DNA from 4 places in the Pseudomonas sp. ADAK7 genome. Region 2 is predicted to be linked to each of the others. Evidence: predicted binding sites of a transcription regulator. Region 2 holds the regulator's gene; each other region holds the start of a gene.

Region 1 (3,212 bases), 3.5 Mb from region 2:
GCGGTGGCGATCTGGCGGTTCATGTCGCGGATGGCTTCCACGGCATGGGTGATGCGCTCCAGCATGGCGCCGGCCTCGGTCACTTGCGCGACACTTTCTTCGCTGCGGGACTGGCCGCTTTCAATGGCTTGGGCAGCATCTACGGCACCGGTTTGCACAGTCTGGATGATCTGGTTGATCTCGATGATCGACGCCGCCGTGCGCTGGGCCAGGCTGCGCACTTCGTCGGCCACCACCGCAAAACCGCGTCCGGCTTCACCGGCACGGGCCGCTTCGATGGCGGCGTTGAGCGCCAGCAGATTGGTCTGCTCGGCGATGCCGCGAATCACTTCCAGCACTTTGCCGATACGGCCGCTGTCGGTTTCCAGACGACGGATGACCGTGGCCGTATTGGCGATTTCGCCGCGCATCTGGGTGATGGTGTGGATGGTGCCCTGCATGACCTTTTCGCCTTGCTGGGCGGACTGGTCGGCATCGTCGGCGGCACGGGCGGCGTCGGCAGCGTGACGCGCCACTTCCTGGGCGGTGGCGGACATTTCATTCATCGCCGTCGCTACCTGATCAGTGCGGTTGAATTGCTCGTTGGTACCGCTGGCCATGAGGCCGGCAATGGCGTTCAACTCGCCGCTGGCGCTGTCCAGATCCTTGGCGCTGCGCTGCAAGCGGTTGAAGGTTTCGGCGAGGAAGTCGCGCAAGGTGTTGGCGGCCATGGCCAGTTTGCCCAGTTCGTCTTCACGGCTGCTGGCCACGCGCTCGGCGAACTTGCCCTGGCTCAGTTGCGCCACGTAGTCGATCAGTTTGCGGATCGGGTCCACCAGGTTGCGGTTGATCAGCCACAGGCTCAACAGGCCGATCAACAGGCCCGAGGCGAGCATCACGATAATCCCGAGCATGACCGTGCGCTCGGCACCGGCACTGATCAGCGCCGATTGCTCGGTGCCCTGCTTGCGCAATTCGCCGACCAGTTCGCTCATCTGATCGCTGGTGGCGCGGTCCACGCCTTTGACCGCAGTGTCGCCGGCGGTTGGATCGGCACCGGCGGCGACGTAGGCATCGCGACCTTTCTGGTAAGCGCTGCCCAACTGGCGATGCTCGTCACGCAGGCGTTCGATGCGGGTCTTGAGCTGGCCGTCCAGGCCTTTCTGGCTCGCCAGTTCGCCGAGGATGCCCTGCACGTCGCGCTGGCGGTCTTCGAATTGCTTCCAGTATTTGTCCAGGTCGGCCGGCTGCTTGCCCCGCAGCAGGACATTTTTCCACTCCTGAACCTGCACCTTGAATTGCAGGTTGGCTTCATCGATCAGTTGCGAGGTGTGCAGCGGTCCGTCGATCAGGTTGGCGTAACTTTGCACGCCACTGGACAGGAAGTGAAAGCAAGCCAAAGCGATCAGCAACATCGCCAACAGGCTGCCACCGAGCAATGCGAGAATTTGGGCTCTCAGGGATTTTTGCAGCATCGAGTGATACTCATGACAGGAATGAGGCACGCCTGATTGGGCGTGAAAGACGTCCAAACTTCCCTGTCTGCGATCCCGGCGCGTGGCCGAAGCCGCGCAACCTAACACCTGCGTCATCGGCGTGCCAGAGCGGTTCTTGAATCAATTCCGACCGCTGGTTGCGCACACGTTTGCGCGCCACACACCTGTCACAAAACCGTCAAGAAGCCTTGCGATGATGCCCGGTAGCAACTGCCGTAGCTCCCGTGGCTCCCGTGGCTCCCGTAGCTCCCGTAGCTCCCGTGGCTCCCGTAGCTCCCGTAGCAGCTGTCGAGCGGAGCGAGGCAGCGTTCGGCGGCGAAGCCGTCGTGAAATCAGGCACCGGGGTGTTTCAGGAAAACCGCGAGCTCAGGTTTGACGACGACTTCGTCGCCGAACGCTGCCTCGCTCCGCTTGACAGCTGCTACGTTGCTACGTTGCTACGTTGCTGCGTTGCTACGTTTCCACGTTGCTACGGCCGAATGCCCCTCCCCAGCGAGACCTCATGAACCACAGCATCGATCACACTCACCGCGACACTGACTTGTTCGGCTTGCTGTACGGCTTCCGTTTTCGTCCGGGGGAGCGTGGCCGGGAGATCGATTCGGCCGAGGCGCTGCGCTGTTTGCAACAGTCTGAAGACAGCGACGAATTCCTCTGGCTGCACCTGAACCTGGCCCACGCCGCGTGCGAGCGCTGGATGAAAAGTCATCTGGAATTGCCCGAGGAGTTTTTCGAGGCGCTGCACGAGGGCTCGCGCTCGACCCGCATCGAACATGTCGATTCGGCGTTGTTGGCGGTGGTCAACGATGTGGTGTTCAACCTCAGCAGCATGGTGTCTTCGGATGTGTCGACGCTGTGGGTCTGTGCCCGCAGCAAGCTGATCATCAGCGCGCGCCTGCAACCGCTGCACTCGGTGGACAAGTTGCGCTCCTCGGTGAAGGCCGGGGAATGCTTTCGCTCGCCACTGGAATTGCTCGTGCACTTGCTGCGCGATCAGGGCGAAGTGCTGACGCAGATCGTGCGCAAGACCAGCCAAAGTGTCGATCAGATCGAAGATGAATTGCTGTCCTCGCGGCTGTCGACCAACCGTGCCGAACTGGGCGCCAATCGTCGGGTGCTGGTGCGCCTGCAAAGGCTGCTGGCGCTGGAGCCGGGGTCGTTGCTGCGTTTGCTCAATCGGCCACCGCAATGGTTGCAGAAGGAAGACGTGAAGGAGCTGCGCAAATCCACCGAGGAGTTTGCGTTGATCATCAACGACCTCACGGCCCTCGGTGAACGGATCAAGCTGTTGCAGGAAGAAATCGCCGCCAACCTCAACGAACAGAGCAACCGCACGCTGTTTACCCTGACGGTGGTCACGGTGCTGGCGTTGCCGATCAACATCATTGCCGGTTTTTTCGGGATGAATGTGGGTGGCGTGCCGCTCTCCGGCGACCCGGAAGGTTTCTGGATTCTGGTGGCGCTGGTGGCGACCTTTACCTTGATCGCCGGGCGTTGGGCGTTTCGTAAGCGCCAGGATTATTAACGCACCCCAGTGATCGTTCCCACGCTCCGCGTGGGAATGCAGCCAGGGACGCTCCGCGTCCCAAAGCGGACGCAGAGCGTCCGGGGAGGCATTCTCACGCGGAGCGTGGGAACGATCAGTAGGTAAAAACCCCCAAACACTGACCCACCGCAGTCTCTCTGTCACATTTTGAAACGATCATGGGCGACACTCCTTCCCTCATCAGGATTGTC
Region 2 (3,212 bases):
CAGCGAGGAAGCCATGGCTGACATGTTCGCTGATATTTACCACAGCCCGACCAAGCAGGTTGGCTGAGGTACTAATGAACAGTTTTTGTACCTACATCGATGGTCTGCCATGCATTGTTCAGTTGATGAACGCGCAGCCAGTAATGTGGCCTCCGTCTATGCAAGACAAGGTAAAGAAATAACATGGGCAGCATGCATCCCGTACAGGTGATCGCGGTGACCGGCGGCAAAGGTGGCGTCGGGAAGACTAACGTGTCAGTGAACTTGTCCCTGGCTCTAGCAGAGCTTGGCCGACGCGTCATGCTGCTGGACGCCGATCTGGGTCTGGCGAACGTCGACGTTCTGCTGGGACTGACGCCCAAACGTACCCTGGCCGATGTGATCGAAGGCCGCTGCGAGCTGCGCGACGTTCTGTTGCAAGGCCCGGGCGGCATTCGCATCGTCCCGGCCGCGTCCGGCACCCAGAGCATGGTTCATCTGAGCCCGGCCCAGCATGCCGGCCTGATCCAGGCCTTCAGCGATATCGGCGACAACCTCGACGTATTGGTGATCGACACGGCTGCGGGTATTGGTGACTCCGTAGTCAGTTTTGTCCGCGCCGCGCAAGAAGTGTTGCTGGTGGTCTGCGACGAGCCGACCTCCATCACCGACGCCTACGCTCTGATCAAATTGCTCAACCGCGACTACGGCATGAACCGCTTCCGCGTCCTGGCCAACATGGCCCAGAGCCCGCAAGAAGGTCGCAACCTGTTCGCCAAGTTGACCAAGGTCACGGACCGCTTCCTTGACGTCGCCTTACAATACGTCGGCGCGGTGCCTTACGACGAAAGCGTGCGCAAGGCCGTGCAGAAGCAGCGTGCCGTCTACGAAGCCTTCCCGCGCTCCAAGTGCGCCCTGGCGTTCAAGGCGATTGCACAGAAAGTCGACACCTGGCCGCTGCCGGCCAACCCGCGCGGGCACCTGGAATTTTTCGTCGAGCGTCTCGTGCAACAGACCGCAGGACCCGTCCTATGACAGCCAGTGGCTACAACCTCTACAAGAAGTCGGCACGTGATGCGCAATACGAGCTGATCGAGCGTTACGCGCCACTGGTCAAACGCATTGCTTACCACTTGCTGGCGCGTCTGCCGGCCAGTGTCCAGGTGGAAGACCTGATCCAGGCCGGGATGATTGGCCTGCTTGAAGTGTCGACCAAATACGACGCCAGCAAAGGCGCGAGTTTCGAAACGTACGCGGGCATTCGAATCCGTGGCGCGATGCTCGATGAAGTACGCAAGGGGGACTGGGCACCACGTTCGGTCCACCGCAATACCCGCATGGTCAGCGACGCAATTCGCTCGATTGAAGCTAAAACCGGCCGTGATGCTAAAGATCACGAAGTTGCGGCCGAACTCCAATTGAGTCTCGACGATTATTACGGGATTTTGAACGATACCTTGGGCAGCCGCCTGTTCAGTTTCGACGACCTGTTGCAGGACGGCGAACACGAAGGGCTGCACGAGGATGGCGCCAGTGCTCATCTGGAGCCGTCGCGCGATCTGGAAGACGAACGTTTCCAGGCCGCCTTGGCGGACGCGATTGCCAATTTGCCGGAGCGTGAGCGACTGGTGTTGGCGCTGTACTACGACGAAGAGCTGAACCTCAAGGAAATCGGTGAGGTCCTGGGTGTCAGCGAATCCCGTGTCAGCCAGTTACACAGCCAGTGCGCGGCCCGTTTGCGGGGGCGTTTGGGGGAGTGGCGAGCGCGCTGAAGGCAGTGTGGGGACACTGCGAACGAGGCTGGTGTGGTGTTGAACTGCAGCGGTCTCGATCTGTTGTGCTCCAGACAGTCATTTGAGTGCTTTGCCGGATTGATTGAAATGGCGCGTCCAGGTGCTGGGCGCGTTTAAGACTGCTTGGAGGTCGAATTGGACAAGAACATGAAAATCCTCATCGTTGATGACTTCTCAACGATGCGGCGGATCATTAAAAACCTGTTGCGTGACCTTGGGTTCACCAACACGGTCGAGGCTGACGATGGCACCACTGCCATTCCGGTGCTCAACAGCGGCAGCATCGACTTTCTGGTAACAGACTGGAACATGCCAGGCATGACCGGCATCGACCTGCTGCGCCACGTGCGCGCCGATGAAAAACTCAAGCACTTGCCAGTGCTGATGGTGACCGCTGAAGCCAAGCGCGAACAGATCATCGAAGCGGCCCAGGCCGGTGTTAACGGCTATGTGGTCAAACCCTTCACGGCCCAGGCGTTGAAAGAAAAAATCGAGAAGATTTTCGAACGCATCGGTTGAGCAACTGCGCCACGGGGGAGCTATGGAGCATAACGAATCTTCACAGGGCGATTTTGAGTCGACCCTGAAAAAACACGCGGTCGAACTGGTCGAAAGCCTTGAAAAAGGCAGGTTCGGCGACGCTGTGCAACTGATCCATGAGCTCAATCAGACCCGTGACCGCGGCCTGTATCAGGAAGTGGGCAAGCTCACTCGCGAGCTGCATAGCGCGATCGTCAATTTCCAGATTGACCCGAACATGCCGCAAGCCGAGGAAGTTTCGCAGATCACGGATGCGACCGAGCGTCTGGGGTATGTGGTCAAGCTGACCGAGGCCGCCGCCAACCGCACCATGGACCTGGTGGAAAACGCCACGCCGCTGGTCAATGGCCTGAGCCAGGAAGCCCAGGCCTTGAGCACCGACTGGGGACGGTTCATGCGTCGCGAAGTCGGGGCTGAAGAGTTTCGCGAGCTGGCGCGGCGGGTCGACGGTTTTCTGACACGCAGCAGCGAAGACAATCGCGTGGTGTCGAGCAACCTCAACGACATTCTGCTGGCTCAGGATTACCAGGACCTCACCGGTCAAGTGATCAAGCGCGTGACCCAATTGGTCACCGAAGTTGAAAGCAACCTGCTCAAGCTCGTGCTCATGGCCAGCCAGGTAGACCGCTTTGCGGGTATCGAACATGACCGTGAAGCGATGCTGGCTGAAAAAGATCCGCAAAAACATCTCTCTCAGGGTGAAGGTCCGCAGATTCATGCCGATAAAAGAGAAGACGTTGTGTCCGGTCAGGACGATGTGGACGATTTGTTATCCAGCCTGGGATTTTAGAGTTTTAAAATTTTAGGTTTTTTGGGTTTTTAGACCTGTAGGAGCACCCCCTTAATGAGCTTCGGCGCCGATGAAGAGATCCTTCAGGATTTCCTGGTTGAGGCCGGCGA
Region 3 (3,212 bases), 1.4 Mb from region 2:
AGTGGTTTTGCAGGCGTTCGATCATCGCCTGGATTTCCGCCGTGGACTTCTGCGTGCGCTGGGCCAGCAGGCGCACCTCATCGGCCACCACCGCAAAGCCGCGACCTTGCTCGCCCGCCCGGGCGGCTTCGATGGCCGCGTTGAGGGCCAGCAGGTTGGTCTGTTCGGCAATCGAGCGAATCACTTCCAGTACGCTACCGATCTGGGTGCTTTCGGCAGCCAGGGTGCGAATCACTTCCACCGCCTGGTCAATGGTGCCGGAGAGTTTGTCGATCTGCTGCAAGCTGCCATCAATGTTGACCTGGCCTTGCTGCGCCTGGGACTCGGCGTCGCGCATTTCACTGGCGGCGTGCTCGGCGTTCTTCGCCACGTCCTGCACGCCGTAGGTCACTTCATTGATCGCGGTCGCCACCAGTTCCATCTGCTGGGACTGCTGCTGACTGCGTTGCTGCGCCTGCGCCGCATCGTTGCCCAGGTCGCTGGACGATTGGCCCAACGCGCTGGCGGACACCTGCAACTGGCTGATCACCAGACGCAGCTTGGCGGTAAAGGCGTTGAAGTGGTGCGCCAGTTGCGTGACTTCGTCCTGGCCGTGGGTGTCGAGGCTGCGGGTCAGGTCGCTTTCGCCGCTGGCAATGTTGGCCATGGCGTTCACGGTTTCCTGCAACGGCCGCACGATGCTGCGGGCAATCATGATCACCAGCAACGCCATGATCAGCGCAATCGCCAGGCCGATAAACGAGGCTTTCCAGACCTGGCCGTAGAACTCGGCCTGCATGTCATCGATGTACACGCCGGAGCCGATGATCCAGCCCCAGGGCTCGAACAACTTGACGTAGGAGGTTTTTTCCACCGGCGCACTGGCGCCCGGTTTCGGCCAGCGGTAATCGACCATGCCGGCGCCCTTGGCCTTGGCGATGATGACCATCTCGTTGAACAGCGCGAAGCCGTCCGGGTCGCGGATCGCCGAGAGATTCTGGCCTTCGAGTTTCGGGTTGGCCGGGTGCATGATCATCACCGGCGTCAGGTCGTTGATCCAGAAGTAGTCGTTCTGGTCATAGCGCAGACCGCGAACCGTGGTCAGCGCCTGTTTCTGCGCCGCTTCGCGGGTGAGGGTGCCGGCAGTTTCCAGGTCATGGTAGTAGTTGAGGATGCCACTGGCGGTCTGTACCACGTGCTGGGTCTTCTGTGCCTTGGCGTGGTACAGGTCGTCGTGGATCTGTTTGAGCATCAAGACGCCCAAGGTCAATAACATCACGATCGCCACGATCAAGATGAGCCACAAGCGTCGGCTGATCGACACACTGCGCAAGCTGTTCATAACGCTGTCACTCCAGATTCTTTTTCTTGTAATAAACGATCGCCAGCATCCAACCACACTTTGCCGGTGGGGCCTATCCGACCCAAGTCCAATTACGCGGCGGCGTAAACGGGGCTTGTCTGATAGGATTTCGGCCTCGCGCGGAAAAACCTGAATCCAAGTTGATTTTTCACGGAATTTTTACGGTTTCGTAGGGATCCTGTGCGCGCGGGACTTCAGCTACGCTGAGCGCAGTGAACGTACTAAAAATATTAACGGGGCAGGCCTTTGAGCACTGTCTTTGGGGGATTGATGGATCTTTGGACGGCCTTCCAGGCACTGATTCTAGGCGTTGTAGAGGGGCTGACGGAGTTTTTGCCCATTTCGAGTACCGGACACCAGATCATCGTCGCGGATTTGCTCAACTTCGGTGGTGAACGGGCCATTGCATTCAACATCATCATCCAGTTAGGCGCGATCCTCGCGGTGGTCTGGGAGTTCCGCCGCAAAATCCTCGACGTGGTCGTCGGCTTGCCGACCCAGCCGAGCGCGCGACGCTTCACCGCGAACCTGCTGATTGCCTTCATGCCGGCCGTGGTGCTGGGGGTGATTTTTTCCGATTTGATTCACCACTACCTGTTCAACCCGATCACCGTGGCCGCGGCGCTGGTCGTGGGCGGGATTGTCATGTTGTGGGCCGAGAAGCGTCAGCATGAAGTGCATGCCGAAACAGTCGACGACATCACCTGGCAGGACGCGCTGAAAGTCGGCTTTGCCCAGTGCCTGGCGATGATCCCGGGGACTTCGCGTTCCGGCTCGACGATTATCGGTGGCCTGCTGTTCGGGCTGTCGCGCAAAACCGCGACCGAGTTCTCGTTCTTCCTGGCGATGCCGACGATGGTTGCAGCGGCCGTGTATTCGGGGTTCAAGTACCGCCATCTGTTCGTGCCGGCGGACTTTCCGGTGTTCGCCATTGGTTTTGTCACCGCGTTTATCTTTGCGATGATCGCGGTCAGAGGCCTGCTCAAATTCATTGCCACCCACAGCTATGCGGCATTTGCCTGGTATCGCATTGCGTTTGGCCTGGTGATCCTGGCGACCTGGCAGTTCGGTTGGGTTGATTGGACAGCTGCCAAGCCATGAATGATTCCAGCGCGCGACATAACCCCGGCCGTAAATCCGGGGGCGAGGTCCAGCATCTACGCTTGAAACTGCTGGTGTTTGCCGCCCTCTGCGCGTTGCCGTTGTACGGCTCGCTGATGCTGTGGCTGCGCGCGGTGTCAGTGATTCCGCTGGCGGCCTACGGCGTGGTCAGCGTGGTGGCGTTTTTCCTGTACTGGAGCGACAAGCGCAAGGCCCGCGCCGACACCTGGCGCACGCCGGAAAACGTCCTGCACGCGGTAGAACTGGCCGGTGGCTGGCCGGGCGCCTTGCTGGCCCAGCAAGTGTTCCGGCACAAGACCCGCAAAGTCTCGTTTCAACTGGTGTTCTGGCTCATCGTATTGATGCACCAGGTATTCTGGATCGACCAGTTGTTCCTCGGCGCGAACTTGCTCGCCTTCTTCTAAAGGACACGCACATCGGATGTAGCAGCTGTCGAGCGGAGCGAGGCAGCGTTCGGCGGCGAAGCCGTCGTAAAACCTGCGCACTCGGACTTCCTGAAACACCGCGTCGCCTGACTTCACGACTGCTTCGCAGCCGAACGCTGCCTCGCTCCGCTCGACAGCTGCTACACGGGCCGGACGCAACCTTCGGCTGTTGTTACAGCAGCAGCCCGACCTGAGTGCGCTTGGGCAACTTGCTCACCACCAGCTGGTGGGAACGTTGCAGCAGCGCCTTCAGTTCTTCGGCGCCCAGCGGGTAGGGCGTCTGCATGATGATCCATTGCGCCCGGGCCAGGTACGGCGCCGGG
Region 4 (3,212 bases), 3.3 Mb from region 2:
TCACTCACCGCCATGCGCAACGGATGATCAAGCTTGATCCCGGTGAATTCCAGGGCAGCGGCTTCGATGTTCGCGCCTTCAAACGGCTCGACGCGGAAGAAATAGGTGTGATCGGGATACACGAAGCCTTTTTCGTCCATGGCGATGGTGGTCGCCGCGATCTCCAGCAGGGCGTCGGTGGCCGAGTTGAAGCCACCGGTTTCTACGTCGACGACAACCGGCAGGTAACCACGGAATCGGGCCGCCATGGGATGACGAGGACCGCCTCCACCGCCTTGACCGTCCTGTTCGTCGTCGAAATGGTCTTCACTCACGCGTGTTCCTCCAGCAGGCGCCAGCGCAGTTTTTCACCGGCGCGCAGCGGGATTACGGTCAGCTCGCCAAATGGCAGGCTGGTTGGGGCGGTCCACTCTTCGCGGACCAGGGTAATGCGATCGGTGTTCACCGGCAGGCCATAGAAGCGCGGGCCGTTGAGGCTGGCGAACGCTTCGAGCTTGTCCAGCGCATTGCGCTGTTCGAAGGCTTCAGCGTACATCTCGATCGCGGCATAAGCGGTGTAGCAACCGGCACAGCCGCAAGCGGCTTCCTTGGCGTGCTGGGCATGCGGCGCCGAGTCGGTGCCGAGGAAGAACTTCGCGCTGCCGCTGGTGGCGGCGTCGAGCAGGGCTTCCTGGTGGGTGTTGCGCTTGAGAATCGGCAGGCAATAGAAGTGCGGCCGAATCCCGCCTACCAGCATGTGGTTGCGGTTGTACAGCAGGTGATGAGCGGTGATGGTTGCGCCGACGTTGGCCGGAGCCGCGTTGACGAACTGCACGGCATCAGCCGTGGTGATGTGTTCGAACACCACTTTGAGCGTCGGGAAACGCTCGACCACGCGCCGCATGTGTTCATCGATGAAGATTTTTTCGCGGTCGAACACGTCGACATCGCCACGGGTGACTTCACCGTGAATCAACAACGGCATCCCGACTTCGGCCATGGCCTCGATCGCCGGGAAGATCTTGTCGATGCTGGTGACGCCAGAATCCGAGTTAGTGGTGGCGCCGGCCGGGTACAGCTTGGCGGCGTGAACGAAACCGCTGGCCTTGGCCTCACGAATTTCTTCGGGCTGGGTGCGGTCGGTCAGGTACAGCACCATCAGCGGTTCGAAACGACTGCCGGCCGGGCGTGCAGCGAGAATCCGCTGGCGATAGCCGTCGGCTTCAGCGGCGTTGCGCACCGGAGGTACCAGGTTGGGCATGATGATGGCGCGACCAAAGGTGCGCGCGACATCCGCAACGGTATTGGACAAAACAGCACCATCGCGAAGATGAATATGCCAGTCGTCGGGACGCAGCAGGGTCAGGCGGTCGGACATGAGGGGATTCCAGGCGGGTCAAACTGAGGGGAATGCTACCGGAAAAGACTCTCTCAGGCACTCGCTATCAAGTTTTGCAGGAACGTACCGATATGAACTAGGTATGCCGTAAACATGTGTGTGTCGGTCTTTTTGTTGTAGAAGCCAGTGGAGCCTCCCGTGCGCCAGCGTTATTTAGCCTTGCTCAGTGTGTTTGCCAGCCTTCCCGCGATGGCGCTCACTTTCCAGACCCGTCTGGAGAGCATTGAGTGGACGGTCGAAGGTGACAAATTCGAATGCCGCCTGACCCAGCCGATCACCGACTTCGGTTCCGGTGAATTCGTGCGTCGTGCCGGCGAGCAGGCGATCTTTCGTCTCAAGGCCTACAACTCGGTGATCGGCGGCGGTTCCGCGACCTTGCTCGCGGCCGCTGCGCCGTGGCAACCGGGGCGTGGTGACATTAACCTGGGTTCGGTCAATATCGGCAGCGGCAACGTACTGTTCAACAGTTCGCAAGTGCAGGCCGGGCGTCTTATCAACGGTTTGATGGACGGCCGCAGCCCGGTCATTCGCCGCGCTTCGGGCGATGGTCGGGTGTCTGAAGTGCGCCTGCTGCCGGTCAAGTTCAATAAGGCGTTCAACGACTACCAGGGTTGCGTGGCCAAGTTGCTGCCGCAGAATTTCGAGCAGGTGAAGCAATCCGAAGTCGGTTTCCCCGGCGAAGGTGTCGATCTGGATCCGGCGGCCAAGGCCAAGTTGCAGGTGATGCTGGAGTTCATGAAAGCCGATCCGACGGTTAATCACATCGAACTCGACGGCCATTCCGACAACAGCGGCAATCGTCTGACCAATCGCGAACTGTCACGCCGCCGGGCACTGGCAGTGATGGACTTCTTCAAGGCCAACGGCTTCCAGGAATCACAGATCACCATGCGTTTCCACGGTGAGCGCTACCCGCTGGTGCCGAACACCAATGCGTCCAACCGGGCGAAGAACCGCCGGGTCGCGGTACGCCTCGAACGCGTGGCGCCCACCGAGAAACCGGCTCCGCAATCAGCCTCTGCCGCGAGTGCTGCGGCCACATCCTGACTCGGCGGTCATCGTCGCGCCCGCGTAAGAATCTGTCGCTTCGTCGTCATAAGCTGTCGCGGTACTGTAAATTATTTCGTATGAGCGGTAGACTTCACGGCTTTCCGTAAACCCCGTGGAGTGATGGCATGGCGGACGTAAACAAGGTCGTTCTGGCGTATTCCGGCGGCCTGGACACTTCGGTGATCCTCAAGTGGCTGCAGGATACTTATAACTGTGAGGTGGTGACCTTCACCGCTGACCTGGGGCAGGGCGAAGAGGTCGAACCGGCCCGCGCCAAGGCTCAGGCCATGGGCGTCAAAGAAATCTACATCGACGATCTGCGCGAAGAATTCGTGCGTGACTTCGTGTTCCCGATGTTCCGCGCCAACACCGTTTACGAAGGCGAGTACCTGCTGGGTACTTCCATCGCTCGTCCGTTGATCGCCAAACGCCTGATCGAAATCGCCAACGAAACCGGCGCTGACGCCATTTCCCATGGCGCCACCGGCAAGGGTAACGACCAGGTGCGTTTCGAGCTCGGCGCCTATGCACTCAAGCCAGGCGTGAAAGTGATCGCCCCTTGGCGCGAGTGGGACCTGCTCTCCCGTGAAAAGCTGATGGATTATGCTGAAAAGCACAACATCCCGATCGAGCGTCACGGCAAGAAAAAATCCCCGTACTCGATGGATGCCAACCTGCTGCACATCTCCTATGAAGGCGGCGTGCTGGAAGACACCTGGACCGAGCACGAAGAAGACATGTGGAAATGGACCGTCTCCCCGGAGAAGGCTCCTGATAAAGCGCA

What was found. Region 2 encodes FliA, which starts transcription of late flagellar genes. Its sites were predicted from a motif close to CTAAAGTTTNNNNNNNNNNNGCCGNTAA; they were not measured.
Region 1: HKK53_RS28325 (methyl-accepting chemotaxis protein) is a predicted target of FliA. The motif match lies at 1,568-1,595, and genes of this name have one in related genera.
Region 3: HKK53_RS05150 (methyl-accepting chemotaxis protein) is a predicted target of FliA. The motif match lies at 1,449-1,476, and genes of this name have one in related genera.
Region 4: HKK53_RS27260 (flagellar protein MotY) is a predicted target of FliA. The motif match lies at 1,424-1,451, and genes of this name have one in related genera.

What each region holds. Positions count from the first base shown of each region.
Region 1 covers NZ_CP052861.1:6,166,600-6,169,811, reverse strand. The annotation lists gene HKK53_RS28325 (methyl-accepting chemotaxis protein) at 1-1,454, opposite strand, end outside; gene HKK53_RS28315 (transporter) at 1,978-3,000, shown strand.
Region 2 covers NZ_CP052861.1:2,592,146-2,595,357, reverse strand. The annotation lists gene flhF (flagellar biosynthesis protein FlhF) at 1-67, shown strand, start outside; gene fleN (flagellar synthesis regulator FleN) at 184-1,014, shown strand; gene fliA (RNA polymerase sigma factor FliA) at 1,011-1,751, shown strand; gene HKK53_RS12135 (chemotaxis response regulator CheY) at 1,920-2,291, shown strand; gene HKK53_RS12130 (protein phosphatase CheZ) at 2,314-3,102, shown strand; gene HKK53_RS12125 (chemotaxis protein CheA) at 3,157-3,212, shown strand, end outside.
Region 3 covers NZ_CP052861.1:1,161,126-1,164,337, reverse strand. The annotation lists gene HKK53_RS05150 (methyl-accepting chemotaxis protein) at 1-1,321, opposite strand, end outside; gene HKK53_RS05145 (undecaprenyl-diphosphate phosphatase) at 1,613-2,443, shown strand; gene HKK53_RS05140 (DUF1294 domain-containing protein) at 2,440-2,868, shown strand; gene HKK53_RS05135 (MmcQ/YjbR family DNA-binding protein) at 3,062-3,212, opposite strand, start outside.
Region 4 covers NZ_CP052861.1:5,926,834-5,930,045, forward strand. The annotation lists gene rnt (ribonuclease T) at 1-314, opposite strand, end outside; gene pyrC (dihydroorotase) at 311-1,357, opposite strand; gene HKK53_RS27260 (flagellar protein MotY) at 1,517-2,425, shown strand; gene HKK53_RS27265 (argininosuccinate synthase) at 2,554-3,212, shown strand, end outside.